3 regions of the Bradyrhizobium sp. YCK136 genome follow, and region 3 is predicted to be linked to each of the others. Evidence: riboswitches for the same ligand, from Rfam matches in the RefSeq annotation. Region 3 holds a riboswitch; each other region holds the start of a gene.
The links. A riboswitch is a leader RNA that binds a small molecule or an ion and turns the genes downstream of it on or off. The one in region 3 is predicted to bind cobalamin.

Region 1 (6,108 bases), on a different replicon from region 3:
GCGGCTTGAGCAACGCAAAACTCTTCCCGGCCTGGCGCTCGCGATTGAGGCTGGTCACTATAGTCTTGGCAAGAATGTGAGTTGGCGCGGGGTCCCGGCGCCGATCGGCACGTTAAGCCGTTGACATCATTAATCTGGGCAAGGTCATTCCATCGCGCCGATTCACAAATCAATCCGCTTCGCGCTCCATCCGGCCACAAAAATCGCGGCGCTGGCTAACCCGTCTTATTCGCGAGAGGGCGCCTGAGAGGCTGGCGAGCGTGGTGTAAAGCGCTGATGCGGCGTAGGATTCGGTTGCGAAGCCACCCCATCACCTTCAACCGCGAACGCCACGCCCGCCATGACCGATGATACGATTTCAGACCACTATCGAGAAGCAAGAATTCAACACAAATAAAACCTCTGCCTCGCGCTCGATCTCTTCATGCTTGATAGTCTCGTTTCGGATCACCTACCGCGTCTAATAGGCCGCTCGCGCCGGTTTCTTTGGACGCGGCACGACCGCGACTCCACGTTTCGGCACAGAAATGATCGGGAGTCACTCAATCTTTCTTCAACTTAACCCGTCTTATTCGTAAGAGTGCGCCTGAGGGGTAAAGCGCTGATGCGGCGTAGGATTCGGTTGCGAAGCCAACCCCATCACCTCCAACCGCGAACGCCACGCCCGCCATGACCGACGATACGATTCCGCCCTTCTCGTTTCCAGCCATTCACGCCAAGAAAGTCACAGCTGCCTTCGATGGTGGGCGCCTAACCTCGAACGGGGGCGTGATGCTTCTGGCGATGGCCGAGCGGCGTCTCGGTTTGGCCAACAATCTGGCCCGGGTGTTCCCGGATCGGCGCGATCCGACGCGGGTCGTGCACAGCCTGGTCGATATGTTCCGCGCTCGCATGTTCGCGATCTGCTGCGGCTACGAGGACGCCGACGACCTCGATCATCTGAGGTCCGATCCGGCATTCAAACTGGCCTGCGGTCGCCTACCGGACACGGGCCGGGATTTGTGTTCCCAGCCGACGCTGTCGCGGCTGGAGAATGCTCCGCGCCTGCGCGACGTGATCCGGCTGACCTACACTTTGGTCGACGCATGGATGGATAGCTACCCGCGCGAGCCGGCATCCGTCACGCTCGACATCGATGATACCTGCGACGTCGTCCACGGCCATCAGCAGCTCTCGCTGTTCAACGCTCATTATGACGAACGCTGCTTCCTGCCGATCCACGTCTACGACACGGAGAAGAGCCGGCCCGTGGCCGTCGTGCTGCGGCCCGGCAAGACGCCGGGCGGCGTCGAGGTGCGTGCCCATCTGCGCCGTACGGCATATCCGGACGCGGTGGCACAACACGCAAATTACGTTCCGTGGCGACGGGCACTATGCCCGGCCGGAGGCCATGGCGTGGTGCGAGACCAACGGCATCGACTACATCTTCGGTCTGTCCGGCACCAAGCCTCTCGCCAGAAAAGTCGACGAGGTCGCCGACGACATCCGCACCCGACGCGCCATCGAGAACCTGCCGGTTCTGCGTGGCTATACCGAGACGCGCCACAAGGCAAAGTCCTGGGATCGCGAACGGCGCACCGTCGCCCGTATTGAGGCGACGATGCTCGGCCTCGACATCCGTTTCGTCGTCACCAGCCTCGATGTCGGCTCGGCCGAGTGGATCTACGACAGCCTGTATTGCGCGCGCGGCCAAGCCGAGAATCTGATCAAGCTGCATAAGACACAGCTCGCCTCCGACCGCACCAGCTGCCGTTCGGCGCTCGCCAACCAGGTCCGTCTCGTGCTCCATACGGCCGCTTATTGGCTGATGCTGACCGTGCGCGACGCCATTCCCAAAGCCCGGGAATTGGCCGCTGCCGAGTTCGCGACGCTGCGTCTTCGTCTCTTGAAACTCGCTGCCCGTGTGGTCGAGACCACGAGCCGCATTCGCCTTGCGTTCGCCGCGGCATGTCCCGAAGCCGACCTGATCCGCGGCTTGCCCGGCGCGCTGCTGCCGCTCAGTCCTTGACCGGCGGGGCGTCCGCCCCCGTTCGCCCAACCCATCCCTCAAGCGCGTTGCAAAGTACCGGTCGTCAGGCGGCGAAAAGCCGAAGGCAATCCTGTGCGCCTCGTCAGACAAGATGTGCGGCCGCATCAATCGGGCCCAAAAGCCGCACTCTCACGAATAGGACGGGCTAAGCAGCCCGAGACAATCGACGCGTGGCGCAACGAAGACGAGAACCCATGACGGGCTCTATATTTCCGCTGCAATAAACTACCTGTTGACACAGAATCGAATATGCCCCCTAAATGTAGCCGTCACGGTCTCTCGAATCACAAGATAGAGAGCTAAGAGGGAAGCCGGTACGGCCGAAAGCCAAAGCCGGCGCTGCCCCCGCAACTGTAAGCGGCGAGCCGATGTCGATAGAGTCACTGGCGCAAAATCTCCGCGTCGGGAAGGCCAGACAGCAGCAATAACCCGCGAGCCAGGAGACCTGCCGCGACAACAACAGAGTCCTCGGGCGGGGTGTCCCGGTGGTCGCTTGCCGGCAGTCGGCCGCCGAGGGCGGCTCGTTTTCCGCATGCGCCTACCTCGGCCCTGCCCCAACCCATATGGGATGCCGATGTCTGGTCTGGGTCAAAGCAATTCTTTGCAAGCCGCATTGCCGCGCTCGATCGTCAAACGCGATGGCGACACGGTTGTGTTCGATGCCGGCAAGATCCGTTCTGCGATCGCGCGCGCGGGACGGGCGACCGGCGAGTTCGACGACGAGGCGGCCGGCCGGCTCACGGGAGAGACTATCAAGGTCATCGCGCACCGCTTCGCCGGCGCAACGCCCCAAATTGAAGAGGTGCAGGATATTGTCGAGCAGGTGCTGATCGCGGCCGACTATTTCGCCACTGCGCGCGCCTACATCGTCTATCGTGAGAAACGCGGACAGGCGCGTCGGGACCACAAGACGATGGTTGATGTCGCCGCTTCCATCAACGAGTATCTCGAACGTACCGACTGGCGCGTGAATGCCAACGCCAACCAGGGCTATTCGCTGGGCGGCCTTATCCTGAACCTCTCGGGCAAGGTCGTCGCCAACTACTGGCTGTCGCACATCTACCCGCCGGAGATCGGCCACGCCCATCGTGAAGGCGACATCCATATCCATGACCTCGACATGCTCGCCGGTTATTGCGCCGGCTGGTCGCTGCGCACGCTCTTGACCGAGGGACTGAACGGCGTGCCCGGCAAGGTCGAGGCCGGCCCGCCGAAGCACATGTCGAGTGCGGTCGGGCAGATCGTCAATTTTCTCGGCACGTTGCAGAACGAGTGGGCGGGCGCGCAAGCCTTCAGTTCGTTCGACACCTATATGGCGCCGTTCATCCGGAGGGACGGCTTGAGCTACGGCGACGTACTGCAATCGATCCAGGAGCTCATCTACAACCTCAATGTCCCCTCGCGCTGGGGTACGCAGACGCCTTTCACCAATCTCACCTTCGACTGGACCTGCCCGGAGGACCTCCGCGATCAGGTGCCGGTGATCGGCGGAGAGGAGATGGATTTCACCTATGGCGACCTGCGTTCCGAAATGGACATGATCAACCGCGCCTATATGGAGGTGATGACGAAAGGTGACGCCAAGGGCCGTGTATTCACCTTTCCAATCCCGACCTACAACATCGCTGCGGATTTCCCCTGGGAGAGCGATAACGCTGATCGCCTGTTCGAGATGACGGCGAAATACGGCCTGCCCTACTTCCAGAACTTCATCAATTCCGAGCTCAAGCCGAACATGATCCGCTCGATGTGCTGCCGACTACAGCTCGATCTCACCGAGCTGCTCAAGCGCGGTAACGGCCTGTTCGGCAGCGCTGAGCAGACCGGCTCTATTGGTGTGGTTACCATTAATTGCGCTCGCCTCGGCTATCTGCATCGCGGCGACGAAGCGGGCCTATTCCATCGCCTCGACGCGCTGCTGGAAATCGGTCGCAACAGCCTGGACATCAAGCGCAAGGTCGTGCAACGCTACATGGACGACGGACTTTTTCCCTATAGCAAGCGCTATCTGGGCACGCTGCGCAACCATTTCTCGACGCTCGGCGTCAATGGCGTCAACGAGATGATCCGCAACCTCACCGCCGATTGCGAGAACATCAGCACACCCTGGGGCCATGCCTTTGCGGTACGGCTGCTCGACCATGTGCGCGCGCGCATCGCCGCGTTCCAGACCGAAACCGGCATCCTGTTCAACCTCGAAGCCACGCCCGCGGAGGGCACGACCTACCGCTTCGCGAAGGAAGACCGCAAGCGCTACCCCGGAATCTTGCAGGCGGGCACCGTCGATCTCCCCTATTACACCAATTCGAGCCAGCTTCCGGTCGGCCTCACCGACGATCCGTTCGAGGCCCTTGAGCGCCAAGACGAGCTGCAACGCAAATACACCGGCGGTACGGTGCTCCATCTCTACATGGGCTCACGCTTGTCCTCGGGCGCAGCGTGCAAGAAGCTCGTGCGGCGGGCGCTCTCAAATTTCCGCCTACCCTACGTCACCGTCACGCCGACATTCTCGATCTGTCCGACGCACGGCTATCTCGAAGGCGAGCATGCCTTCTGCCCGAAATGCGACGCCGAACGGCTCGCAGCCAAGCGGCATGCCGCCGCGCACTGAAAGGAGACCACAGATGAACGAATCCACTGCCCGTGCGACCAGCACCGATTCCGCGGTGACGCTCAGCGACGACGAGCGCCAGCCCTGTGAGGTCTGGACCCGCGTGATGGGTTATCACCGGCCGGTGTCGTCGTTCAATCGCGGCAAGAAAGGCGAGCACAATGAGCGCAGGTTCTTCGCTGAAGCGCGCGTCGCGCTCGGCTGAATTGCAGATTGGCGGGCTGGCCCGGCTGTCCACCTGCGACTGGCCGGGCGAGCTCGTGGCAACGGTGTTCTGCCAGGGCTGCCCTTGGTCGTGCGGCTATTGCCACAACCCGCATCTGATTCCGCCGAGGGGAGACTTCGAAATCGCGTGGCCGGACGTGCTGTCTTTTCTCGACAGCCGTCGCGGCCTGCTCGACGGCGTGGTGTTCTCTGGCGGCGAACCCACCCTCCAGGCGGCGCTGCCGGACGCGATGCGTGCTGTGCGACGCGAACTCGGCTTCCGCATCGGATTGCACACCGCCGGGCCCTATCCCACACGGCTGTCCGCCGTATTGCCGCTCGTCGACTGGATTGGCTTCGACGTCAAGGCTGCGTTCGATGATTACGCGCGGATCACTGGCGTCATTGGGAGCGGCATCAAGGCCAAGGCCAGCCTCGTGCGCCTGCTCGAAAGCGGCGTCGCGTGCGACATCCGCACGACGGTTCATGATGCCTTGCTGGATCGCTCCGACCTGGCGCGTCTGGCGTCCGACCTTGTCGCGCTTGGCGTTCCTGCCCATCGGCTTCAGCCGTTCCGCGCGGCCGGATGCACGACCGCGAGCCTGCTTTAGTCCCCGTGAGCCGCTGCAGTTCGGGGTGCTGGCTGCGGCACCTATCCTTCCACACTCCTTCCACCCGAGTTGCGGTCCGCCAGACACCAGGCCATTTGCGATTCCCGGACCGAAGATACCGAGACCCAACAACGAGAGTGCTGCGAGTACAGCGTCTTGTCGCGCGTCAACCGGGCAACGCCCTCCGCCATGAAACGCGCCTGCCAGCGCCACACCACTGGCTTCGATTTGCCCGACCGGCGCATGATCTCGGCAGTGCCACAACCGTCAGACAGGGGGGACTTGAGGCGATGGCCGCCTCGGTTTCGAAGTCCAGCCACTCGCAGAGGCCGCGATCAAGGCCGCCGATGGCCCGCTCGATGTCGCCCGCGGTGACGAGGCCTCTTCCGGCTCTTAAGCCAATTTCAGGATAAATGCGAACGCGCCGACGCCCCTCGCTTTCGTCCAGTTCTTCGTGGATTGCGAAATAGGTTGGCTGCCCAGCTTTCGGCATGATGCCCTGGCCTTCGAGGGCGCTGACAAGGTAAGCTATAGCTCGGCACTCCCAATCACCCGTAAGCGACGTTCGCGTCCCATTCGCAAAGGTTTGGCGTGGGGATTGCAGTCTGTTGATCAACGTGTTTGCAAATCGTTGGCGGGGGGTATGGAGGCGG
Region 2 (6,108 bases), 4.9 Mb from region 3:
CGAGACCCGCCACAAGGCAAAGTCCTGGGATCGCGAACGGCGCACCGTCGCCCGTATTGAGGCGACGATGCTCGGCCTCGACATCCGTTTCGTCGTCACCAGCCTCGATGTCGGCTCGGCCGAGTGGATCTACGACAGCCTGTATTGCGCGCGCGGCCAAGCAGAGAATCTGATCAAGCTGCATAAGACACAGCTCGCCTCCGACCGCACCAGCTGCCGTTCGGCGCTCGCCAACCAGGTCCGTCTCGTGCTCCATACGGCCGCTTATTGGCTGATGCTGACCGTGCGCGACGCCATTCCCAAAGCCCGGGAATTGGCCACTGCCGAGTTCGCGACGCTGCGTCTTCGTCTCTTGAAACTCGCTGCCCGTGTGGTCGAGACCACGAGCCGCATTCGCCTTGCGTTTGCCGCGGCATGTCCCGAAGCCGACCTGATCCGCGGCTTGCCCGGCGCGCTGCTCCCGCTCGGTCCGTAACCGACCGGGCCTGCGCCCGCTCACCCGCCCCACTCCTCCATCGCCTACAAAACAGCTTGATGTAGAACCCGGTGAGAAAAGGCCGGACGGTCACCCACGCCAGCCGCCAGCCCCCGTCAGACGTCAAGAACGACCGTGCTCTCGTGAATAGATCGGGTTAGCTTTGTTGAGAACAGACCGGAGCTCGGGATCAACCGATTTGCGGATCGGATGCTGCGCGCAGTTCGCGCGCGGCAGCGACCATGTTGGTGAGCGCCGGCCGAACCTCCTCCCATTTGCGCGTTTTTAGGCCGCAGTCCGGATTGACCCAAAGCTGCGAATCCTGCAAACGCGTCCGAGCTAGCACCATCAGCTCCTTCATTTCGCCCGTCTCGGGGACGCGTGGAGAGTGAATGTCGTACACGCCCGGTCCGATTTGATTTGGATATTCGTACTTCCTGAACGCATCCAGTAGCTCCATTTTCGATCGCGACGTCTCGATTGAAATGACATCCGCATCCATTGCAGCGATCGCACCGATGATGTCGTTAAACTCTGAGTAGCACATATGTGTATGGATTTGCGTTTGATCGGTAACGCCCGATGAGCAGAGGCGGAAGCAATCTCCGGCCCAATCGAGATATGCCTTCCAGTCCGACCGGCGCAATGGCAATCCTTCGCGGAGTGCAGCTTCGTCGATCTGTATTATGGCTGCACCGGCATTCTCGAGATCGCGGACTTCATCGCGCATCGCGAGCGCAAGCTGACGGCAGACCTCGCTTCTAGGAATATCATCGCGAACAAACGACCAGTTCAGGATCGTCACCGGTCCGGTCAACATCGCCTTCATCGGCTTACCAGTTAGTGATTGCGCGTAGCGCCACCATTCCACGGTGATCGGCTTCGGCCGCACTACATCGCCAAACAGGATCGGGGGCCTAACGCAGCGCGAACCATAGGACTGAACCCATCCGTTCCTTGTAAATGCGAAGCCGGCGAGTTGCTCGCTGAAGTACTGCACCATGTCATTACGCTCGAATTCGCCATGCACGAGGACGTCAAGACCGATGTCCTCCTGCCAACGTACGGCGCGGGCTATCTCCTCTTTGAGGAACCTGTCGTATTGCTCCTCGCTCATCGCACCTCGCGCATGCGCCGCGCGAGCATTTCGCACCGCTGTGGTCTGCGGAAACGATCCTATCGTCGTGGTAGGAAAAGCCGGCAGTCCAAAGCGTTCCCTTTGGATCTCGGAACGACGGGCAAACGGGGTGGCGCGCTGGCGCATCGTCTGATCGATCGCCCTCATTCGGACAGCGACGTTGGCATTATGGATCTTCGGCGAGGTCCGGCGGGCAGTCGCGGCGCATTCCGACTCGGCAAGAGCTAGCCCAACATTCTGGTCGCCTGCGAGTACCCGCGCCAGGATCGCAAGCTCACGCATCTTCTGAACCGAGAAAGCAAGCCAGCTCTTGACGTCGGACGCGAGCCCGGTCTCGAGTTCAACATCGACCGGCACGTGAAGCAGCGAGCAGGACGGAGCGAGCTGTACACGGTGCCTGCCAAGCTTCGCAATCGAGGGCTTCAGCCGCTGACGGAGCGACGGCAAGTTCGACCGCCACACATTGCGGCCGTCGATGACACCGAGCGACATGACGAGATCACTTCGGCCGTCAGCAATGATCTGATCCAATAGTTCTGGCGCTCGAACCAAATCGACGTGCAGACCGGAAATTGGCAGGCTCAAGGCAGTATCCAGATTGTCGCCTAGGGCGCCGAAATAGCTCGCAAGCATGATCTTGATAGCGGGTCCCTCCTTTGCGAACCGGTTATAGGCGTGCAGCAACGATTGTCGCGCCGCCTCATCCAGATCAAGGACCAGGCAGGGCTCATCAAACTGAACCCAACTTGCCCCTCGTTTGGCTAATTCATGCAGAAGTTCGATATAGACAGGTATCAGATCATCGAGGAGAGAGAGGGGCTGGAACGCGCTATCGGTACTCTTGCCGAGCTTTAAAAATGTGACCGGCCCGATCAGGACAGGGCGGGTCTGAAAGCCAAGAGCCCTGGCTTCCTCATACTCTTCGACGGGTTTGCGAGAGCACAGTCTGAACGCCTGTCCCCGGTAAAACTCGGGAACCATGTAGTGGTAGTTGGTATCGAACCACTTGGTCATTTCCTGCGCGGGCACGCCAGATCCCCGCGTACTCTGGTCGCAACTCGCATCCTGATCGCCGCATTGCGATCCGCGGGCCATGGCGAAGTACGTCTGGAGCGAAACGGATTCTCCGTTCGAGGCGTAGATCTCCGGGATGGCGCCAACCATGACACTTGTATCAAGCACCTGATCATACAGCGAGAAGTCGTTTGACGGAATGATCGTGACGCCGAGCGATTTCTGACGAGCCCAATTCGCTGCGCGTAGGCCGGATGCGTCTTCGTGCAACTGCTGTTCACTAATCTTTCCAGACCAGTAGCTTTCTAGAGCGAGCTTGAGCTCACGCCTTGGGCCGATGCGTGGCGTTCCGAGCGTAGCAACTGGGAGAGAGAGAGGAGACATCGCGTTAACCCCTGTTGGGGACAAAGGCCATGGCGGACGCAGGCAGGAGAAGTCGCGCGTGCGACGGCTGCTTGGCGTACCACCGAGACACCCCGCCCGTGGACCAATATATTGTCGGGGCCGGTCTCCTGGCTTGCTGGTCATCGCTGCTGTCCGGCCTTCCCGAAGCCGTGCAGGCTTCAGTGACATCGTTGGACAGCGGCTCGCCACTTACAGTTGCGGGGGCAGCGCCGGCATTTGCACCGGCTTCCCTCTTAGCTCCGGATCAATGGGAACCGGAGAACCTCGACGACTTGGATTATCGGCACGAGAACTCTTCCGTCAACCTCTCAGATTATGTGCAAGCTAATCTGCGACATCTGCTAGCCGAATGACCGTGCATCTCTGTGACTTACCACCATCCAGAAACATTCTCTAATCAGAGATGTCATAATCAGACATATCCTTCTCAGATACCGGGATAGCATCCGGAGCTGCCTTGAGGCGGAGCCGCACGCCAGATCGATGAAAGGGACAGAAGCAGCCTTCCGGCGGGAGTACCGACGTTTCTATCAGAATGCTTTCGATGCGGCTTTGCGATTTCCAGAGGTTCGCCCAGCACCTCGGCTAGCCAGCTATTCTCTCAACTAAAGGATCTGCAGCGAATAGGCCAAGGCACGTGGCGGAATTTAGCAACATACGAGGCGAGGGGTTGATTTGCGTGCCACCCAGACTTCAAAGCCGGGATCAAGCCGGCTTGGTGCCGCTGGCAATCATGCAGCTCGAACGCCGGCGGCACGATAGCGAACCACACAGCTCAATAGCGGCAAACGCACTTCCGTCCATCAGGCATCCGGCATCGAGGCGTTCAACTCTTCTGCTAAATATCCGGTGCGGGACAAGGATGCACAAGCTGCGGCGGATACACTGAATAGGAACATCGAAAACGTGCAAAGGTCGGAAAGTCGACAAGAGCGACACAAACTCTGTGAAAATTTCCGCCTATTGCCTGGCACGAAGAATGCAGACCCTCGGCATGCCCAGTCTCCTCCTGCTGGGCAGGTCCAGCTCAGCCAATTGACGCAGTCGCTGTCGGGGAAGTTAGCTGCGCATGACATACAGGGAGCGCCTGATCGCGCGGGACAGCCAGCGGGTGCCACGTCGCATCCCCGTAAACTTCTTGCGATGGCTCATAGCAGGTTCGAGGTTGCCTGCTTTACAAGATGTTTGGATGAAACGCGATAGGCCGAGGGTTATGAAGAGAATGTCTGGAAGACCCGCGCTATGGCTTTGCTTGGTCGGATTCTTAATCTGCCTCGCCTGGCCGGCTGCCATGAGCAATAATATTCGGGCCAGCGACAGCCCCCTTGTCGAACGATTGAAGTCAACTTGGCGAGCGCAAGATGGTGAGACGATAGAACAAATTATCTCCAATGTCTCGAAGGTGGCACAGTTCGTGCCTCAAATGTGGGGCGTTGTTGAACTTGGCCAAAACGACTTTATTTTCGTTTCGTGGACCAGACACCGGGACAACAAATCGGACGAACAGTACGTTATCACTTGGAAGATCGCCCTCGACGGCACGTTTGAACTTGCGTCGACTTATGCGAAGCCGATGGAATTGGGCTGGCGCGCCCTGGCGCTCTCCCTGATCGCCAGTGAAGTCGCAGATGGCGAAAGGGACGCAAATCTTCGCTTTCTGCATGATCCGGCCAACTTCAACTTCGTGGCCACCCCGCAAGGCCGGCTCGGCGATCTTCTGCGGCAGGGCCGCTGCACTATCATTGAACCAGTTGGAGTGGACTACTTACCGAAGCGGAATGGCAAACCGGCCGAGACGGGTGACGTGTGGCGCGTTCAGCTCTTGGTGAATTGTAGTATCCAAGGACCACGTTATTTTGCACACAACGGGGTCATCACTTTCGAAAAGAGAGAAGGACAGGATTGGGAGCCACAATCCTCCTTTGCCAAGCGCATCGCGAAATTTGCCCCTGGCTCCTGGTTCCAACGCACCGAGCCAAATGAAGAGGAATACTTAGGAGAGCGAAGGCCCGAGTAAACTGCCGCAGAGCAACATCGCGCCGCAGTTCCTCCATGGCCCAGTGCCTCGGACCGACTGCAAGACATACGCGCTCGGCACTTGCTTTGTTTTAGCCCGATCTGTTCACGAGAGCACGGTCGTTCTTGACGTCTGACGGGGGCTGGCGGCTGGCGTGGGTGACCGTCCGGCCTTTTCTCACCGGGTTCTACATCAAGCTGTTTTGTAGGCGATGGAGGAGTGGGGCGAACGGGGGGCGGACGCCCCGCCGGTCAAGGACTGAGCGGCAGCAGCGCGCCGGGCAAGCCGCGGATCAGGTCGGCTTCGGGACATGCCGCGGCGAACGCAAGGCGAATGCGGCTCGTGGTCTCGACCACACGGGCAGCGATTTTCAGAAGACGAAGACGCAGCGTCGCGAACTCGGCAGTGGCCAATTCCCGGGCTTTGGGAATGGCGTCGCGCACGGTCAGCATCAGCCAATAAGCGGCCGTATGGAGCACGAGACGGACCTGGTTGGCGAGCGCCGAACGGCAGCTGGTGCGGTCGGAGGCGAGCTGTGTCTTATGCAGCTTGATCAGATTCTCGGCTTGGCCGCGCGCGCAATACAGGCTGTCGTAGATCCACTCGGCCGAGCCGACATCGAGGCTGGTGACGACGAAACGGATGTCGAGGCCGAGCATCGTCGCCTCAATACGGGCGACGGTGCGCCGTTCGCGATCCCAGGACTTTGCCTTGTGGCGGGTCTCGGTATAGCCACGCAGAACCGGCAGGTTCTCGATGGCGCGTCGGGTGCGGATGTCGTCGGCGACCTCGTCGACTTTTCTGGCGAGAGGCTTGGTGCCGGACAGACCGAAGATGTAGTCGATGCCGTTGGTCTCGCACCACGCCATGGCCTCCGGCCGGGCATAGTGCCCGTCGCCACGGAACGTAATTTGCGTGTTGTGCCACCGCGTCCGGATATGCCGTACCAGGCGGCGCAGATGGGCACGCACCTCGACGCCGCCCGGCGTCTTGCCGGGCCGCAGCACGACGGCCACGGGCCGGCTCTTCTCCGTGTCGTAGACGTGGATCGGCAGAAAG
Region 3 (6,108 bases):
GTCGCTCGATCCGGTCGGGCTCCAGATCTGGTGGGGCGCCTATCTCGGCATGCCCGATCAGATCATCATGTCCGGCGCGCTGGCCGAGGTGGGCCCGCGCATCGCCGCGCTGCGGCAGGAGGCGCGCGAGCGGCACGGCTGGATCATGGACTGCTACATCCTCAAGCGCAGGCCGTAAGCGAGGCAGCATGCTCCCCGAATGGGTCTACTATAAGTGCCCCGAGATCTCCGCGGTCCATCGCGACGCGGCGATCGTGCGGCAGGCGCAACTGACGAAGCCGACCGGCGCGCTCGGCCGGCTCGAGCAGCTCGCGATCGAGCTCGCGGGCCTGCAAGCGACCGAGCAGCCACGCGCGGCACGCGTGCCGATCATCATCTTCGCGGGCGACCACGGCATCGTTGCGCAAGGCGTGTCGGCCTATCCGCAAGCCGTGACCATCGCGATGATGGCGAACTTCGCCTCGGGCGGCGCCGCGATCTCGGTGCTGGCGCGTGAGTTGGGTTCGCACCTGGAAGTCGTTGACGCCGGCACACTGGCGCAAGACGAGATGATAGGCATCGTCACCGACAAGCCGCGCAGCGGCACGCGCGATTTCAGCGTCGAGGCTGCGCTCACGCCTGCAGAGCTGGCCTTCGCCTTCGAGGCCGGCGAGCGTGCGGTTGCGCGCGCGGCAGCCGGCCAGCCCGATCTTCTGATCTTCGGCGAGATGGGTATCGGCAACACCACGACCTCGGCGGCGATCGCGGCGAGTCTGCTCGGCGTGAGCGCCGAAGAAATCGCGGGCAGCGGCACCGGCGTCGATGCCGCCGGCCGTGCGCACAAGGCGCGCGTGATCGATGCCGCGGTTGCGCGCCATGGCGTTGCGGCTGCGGCGCCCGAAAAAATCCTGTGCGCCGTCGGCGGCCTCGAGATCGCGGCCATTTGCGGTGCGATCATCGCGGCCGCGCAACGCCGCATTCCCGTATTGATCGACGGCTTCATCGTGTCGGTCGCGGCGCTGGCCGCCGTGCGCCTCAATCCGTCATGCCAGCCTTTCCTGCTGCCGTCGCATCAATCGGCGGAGCAGGGGCATCGGCTGGTGCTTCGCGCCCTGAACGTGCAGCCGTTGATCAGCCTCGATCTGAGGCTCGGGGAGGGATCTGGCGCCGCCATCGCGCTGCCGCTGGTGCGATCGGCCTGTGCGCTTCACAACGGCATGGCGACCTTCGCGCAGGCCAATGTGCCGGATCGCCCGGCCTGATCCGGCTCACACCACGCGCTGATTGACCGACACGACGCGCCAGCCGGTCGCGAGCCGGTCGATCCTGGTGAGCGACAGCGGATCGATCACGAAGCGCAGGGCAGCTTGCGGCGCAAGATCCAGCGCGATGCACAGTGCGGCGCGGATCGTGCCGGAATGCACGACGAGCGTTGCTGGCCCGGCGCCGATCCGTGACAGGCCCAGGCGGACGCGCGCGACCTGATCCTCGAAGCTTTCGCCGCCCGGTGGTCTCAGGTGCGCAGGGTCGCTCCAGAATTGCGCGTAGACTTCGCCGCCCATTGCGGCGAGTTCGTCATGCCGCCGGCCGGTCCAGTCGCCGAAATCCTGTTCGCTGAAGTTGCCCATCAGCTCCGGTTCGAGCCCCAATGCGCGCGCCGTCTCGACCGTGCGCCGCGACGGGCTGGCATAGCTCGCAGAGTCCCACGGCAGGCGCTGGCGCAACGCTTCCAGTTGCGCGCGATCGCCGAGATCGGCAGGCGCGTCCTGCGCGTGAATCGTCCCCGCGACGCCGTCGACGGGTGCATGGCGTATCAGCCAGAGGAAGGTCTCGCCTTCCATGCTTATCTCCAAGGAAGTTGGTCGCTGAGGCAATAACGCCGCAACTGCCACATTGACTCTGTCTCGATCGTAATCCTAGATGCTCGCGACGGTTTCCCCCGAGAGGGGATGAAAAGGGAATGCGGTGCGGGGATGTTTCCCCAATGCCGCGGCTGCCCCCGCAACTGTAAGCGGATAATCCTTCGTCAGAAGCCACTGGGTCCTCGGTCCCGGGAAGGCGACGAAGTGGTGACGACCCGCGAGCCAGGAGACCTGCCGTCAGCCGTGGTCACACGCGAAGATGTCGGTCGGGGAGTACAGACATTCGGCTTCATCGGAGGGCTGAAAGGCCAAAGGTGAGACCTCGTTCGCTGTGACGTGCCACTGACGTCATACCGAGGTCCCGCTGTGTCTTCTATCCGTATTGTACGGTCGCGCCGTTTCCTGCTCGCCTCTGCTGCTCTCACGTCGTTTACAGTCGCCGATCTGCCCGCCGCGCAGGCGCAGCAGGTCCGCGAACCGCTGCCGCCTGTCGAGGTGTCGCCCGCCCAGTCCCGCAAGCCGGCCAAGCCGGCTGCCCGGGACGCGCAGAGTGCGCGCCGCGCAGCAGCACGCAGGCCAGTGGTCGCATCGGCGGCGCCCAAGCCCGCCGTGCCGGCCGCGGGGGCGCCAACGCCGCTCAACAGCAATGCGGTGGCTGAGAGCGCCTCGCGTCTCGGCCTGACCGTGCGCGAGACGCCCGCGACCGTCGAGGTGATCTCGGCCGAGACCATGCGCGAGCAGGGCTATCGCACCGTGTCCGAGGTCGCACAAGGCGCGGTCGGCGTCACCTCCGGCGACGCTCCGGGAGAGCCGGCAGGCTTCTCGATGCGCGGCTTCACCAACAGCCAGATCAACACGCTCTACAACGGCATCAAGATCGGCCCGCAGAACATGACCTCGCGAATCATGGACACCGCCAATCTGGAGGCCGTCGAATTCCTGAAGGGCCCGGCCTCGCTGATCTCGGGCGAGGGCGCCGCCGGCGGCTCGATCAACCTCGTCACCAAGCAGCCGCACACCGGAGCGATCCGCAACGAGGCGGACTTCTCGTACGACTCCCTGAACTCGTTCCGCGCGCATTACGGCTCGGGCGGCAGCACCAACGTTCAGGGCCTCGACTACCGCTTCGACATCAGCCGCTCCTCGCTCAACGGCTTTGTCGACGACACCAACACCAAGACGCTCGACGTGTCCGGCCAGCTCAACTACCGCATCTCCGACAGCCTCAAGGTCTGGGGTGCGATCGAGTACCGCGAGGATCGCGGGAAGGCCTATTGGGGCGCGCCGCTGGTGCCGGTCGCTTTCAGCGGCTCGCATGCGACGACGGGGATTGTTTCCGGCACCTACTTCAACAGGACCGACCTCGGGGCCGTCACGATCGACGACCGCACCTTCAACACCAACTACAACGTTCTCGACAACCGAAACGTAGCGCAAGAGGTCTGGTTGCGCGGCGGCTTCGAGCTGAAACTGGCGCCGGACCTGACGCTGAAGAGTCAGGCCTATGGTTACGGCGCGGAGCGGTCGTGGTTCAACAACGAGATCGAGGCGTTCGATTCCACGAAAAACCAAGTGTATCGCGAGCGCTTCTATGTCGCGCACAGCCAGCGCCTTGTCGGCAATATCACCGACCTGATCTGGGACACGAACATCGCAGGCTTCGACAACCGGCTGGTCACGACGCTGTCGTCGAGCTATCTCGACTTCGTCAGGCCAGGCGCGGCGAAATTCCCGAACGACTATGTTCCGCTGGTCGATTTCGATCGTGGCTATTACGGACTGCTCGCGACCAAGCAGCAGACCGCGCGCATCGACAACGAGGCGCTGTCGTTCGAGGACCGGCTGAAGCTGACGCGGACCTTCGCGCTGATCGGCGGGCTGCGCGTCGAGCATATCGGGCTCGACCGCAACTCGACCGACGAGAACGGTCTGGTGAACGCGGGCTTTCCGTTCACCAAGGACTGGGCGCCGGTGACGGGACGCATCGGCTACACCTGGGAGGCCGTTCCGGGCCTCACCTTCTTCAGCCAGTACGCGACCGGCGCTGATATCTCCGCCAACAACATCTTCCTGCTGCTGCCGACCCAGCCGCTGGACCTCACGATCGCGCGGACCTACGAGACCGGCGTCAAGCACCTGTTCTGGGACAACCGGGCGGAGTGGTCGTTCTCGGCTTACGACATCCTGCGCAAGAACGTCTATGCGGCGGCCGGCGGGCAGGCGCTCAATATTGCGGGACGGCAGGAGTCGAAGGGCGTCGAGCTCGCGGCCTCGGTGCGGCCGATCGAGCCCCTTCGGCTGTGGGGCAACATCGCTTATGTCGATGCGCGCTATGCCGACTACAATTTCGTCGGCGGATCGTTCTCGGGCAACACGCCGCCGAACGTGCCGCGCATCGTTGCCAATGCTGGCGCCTTGTACCGCTTCTTCACGCCGTGGCCGGTCGAAGTCGGCATCACCGGCCGTCATGTCGGCGACCGCTACAATACCGATGCCAACACGGTGACGATGAAGGCGTATACCGTCGCCGACGTCTATGCCTTCGTCGACATTCCCAAGACGGTATTCAACGCGGTCGATCAGGCTCGCCTGACCTTCCGCGTGCGCAACATCGCCGACAAGCGCTACGCGATATGGGGCGATCCGTTCTATCCCGACCAGATCTTGCTGGGCGCGCCGCGAACCTATGAACTCTCGGCCGCATTCAAATGGTAGGGCGCTGACCACATGATGGGTGCGATCGTCCTGCTGCATCGCTGGCTCGGGATCGCGTTCTGCCTGCTGTTCGCGATGTGGTTCGCGACGGGAATCGTGATGCACTTCGTTCCGTTTCCATCGCTGACGGAAACGGAGCGGATTGCCGGTCTCGCGCCGGTGGATCGTACGGAGGTGAGGATCGGCGTTGCCGATGCCGTGGCCGCGAGCGGCATCGCCGATGCTACGCGCCTGCGCCTGATTCAGCGGAGCGACGGGCCGGTCTACGTCGTGTCGGGGCCCTCGCGCCTTCGCGCGGTTCGCGCGACCGACGGGCAGGATGCATCGGTGCGGTCGCCCGAGGTCGTGCTCGCCATCGTGCGGGCTCATGCGCGCCAGCGCGGGCTCGATGCCGCGCATGCGGCTGTCGTTGCGCAGGCGGACTACGACCAGTGGAGCGTGCCGAACGGCTTTGACCGTCACCGTCCCTTGTTTCGCGCAACGCTCGGCGACGCGGCCGGAACGGAGCTCTACGTCTCGTCGCGCACCGGCGAGGTTGTGCTGGATACGACGCGAAGCGAGCGCGGCTGGAACCTCGTCGGCAGCGTCCTGCACTGGATCTATCCGACGGTCCTCAGGAGCAACTGGGCGCTGTGGGACGGCGTGGTCTGGACGCTGTCGCTGTTGGCGCTGATTGCAGCCATGCTGGGTGCAGTGCTCGGAATCGTGCGGTCCAGGATGCGAAGATACCGGATCTCCTCGCCTTATCGCGGCTGGCACGCCCTTCATCATATCATCGGCCTCGTGGCGACCGTCTTCGTGCTGACGTGGATCTTCAGTGGATGGCTCTCCATGGATCACGGCCGGCTGTTCTCGCGAGGGCAGCTGACCCCGGCCGAAGCCGGCGTGATCGATGCATCGCCGGACTGGACGACCGCCCCATCGGCGGAACGGAAGCGAATATCGCCCTCGGCCCGAGAGGTCGAATGGTTTGCCGTTGACGGCAGCCTCTATCGACGCGAGCGGATTGGTCTCGAGAAACAGGTTGTGGTTGGGCCCGACAGTGAGGAGGCGCCGATCGTCAGTGCGCGGGTGATCGGGAGCATGGTGACGAAGCTTGCGACAGCCTGCAATGCGCCGTCTATTCTCGCGGATAGCGACGATTATCCCGCGCAGTCCGTCGTTCCCGGTGGACCCGTCTACCGTTCCCGCTGCGGCGGCCTCTGGTTCGACATCGACAGCGCCGACGGCCGTGTGCTGCAAAGGCTGGATGCGTCGCGGCGAGCCTATCGCTGGTTCTACGGCGCGCTGCACACGCTAGATTTTCCAGTCCTGCAGGCGCATCCGCGTTTGCGCGATGTCCTGATCGTGGGCCTCTGCGCGCTCGGACTGGTGTTCTCCATCACCGGCATCGTCATCGGCTGGCGGCGGTTGCGTCTGTCTTTCATCAGCTAGGACGTCCGATCAAACAAAAAGTGCGAAAACAACCCCATGCACAGTAGCCGGTGATAGTGGAATCAACGGCTTACGCAGGCATCGGCGCGATTTGACCCGTCGGGCAAAACAGAATATT

Region 1: linked by a shared signal. The riboswitch ahead of ACFLEY_RS48550 (ribonucleoside triphosphate reductase) and the one ahead of ACFLEY_RS29995 (TonB-dependent receptor) in region 3 are both predicted to bind cobalamin.
Region 2: linked by a shared signal. The riboswitch ahead of metE (5-methyltetrahydropteroyltriglutamate--homocysteine S-methyltransferase) and the one ahead of ACFLEY_RS29995 (TonB-dependent receptor) in region 3 are both predicted to bind cobalamin.

What each region holds. Positions count from the first base shown of each region.
Region 1 covers NZ_CP172426.1:87,597-93,704, reverse strand. The annotation lists partial or broken gene ACFLEY_RS48555 (IS1380-like element ISBdi2 family transposase) at 670-2,008, shown strand; cobalamin riboswitch at 2,285-2,497, shown strand; gene ACFLEY_RS48550 (ribonucleoside triphosphate reductase) at 2,631-4,640, shown strand; gene nrdD (anaerobic ribonucleoside-triphosphate reductase) at 4,654-4,845, shown strand; gene ACFLEY_RS48540 (anaerobic ribonucleoside-triphosphate reductase activating protein) at 4,802-5,455, shown strand.
Region 2 covers NZ_CP172424.1:1,293,346-1,299,453, reverse strand. The annotation lists gene ACFLEY_RS06120 (IS1380-like element ISBdi2 family transposase) at 1-475, shown strand, start outside; gene metE (5-methyltetrahydropteroyltriglutamate--homocysteine S-methyltransferase) at 666-3,011, opposite strand; cobalamin riboswitch at 3,112-3,314, opposite strand; gene ACFLEY_RS06110 (nodulate formation efficiency C protein) at 4,324-5,049, shown strand; partial or broken gene ACFLEY_RS06105 (IS1380-like element ISBdi2 family transposase) at 5,301-6,108, opposite strand, start outside.
Region 3 covers NZ_CP172424.1:6,176,579-6,182,686, reverse strand. The annotation lists gene cobF (precorrin-6A synthase (deacetylating)) at 1-178, shown strand, start outside; gene cobT (nicotinate-nucleotide--dimethylbenzimidazole phosphoribosyltransferase) at 189-1,241, shown strand; gene ACFLEY_RS30000 (histidine phosphatase family protein) at 1,248-1,820, opposite strand; cobalamin riboswitch at 1,893-2,095, shown strand; gene ACFLEY_RS29995 (TonB-dependent receptor) at 2,208-4,556, shown strand; gene ACFLEY_RS29990 (PepSY domain-containing protein) at 4,569-5,990, shown strand.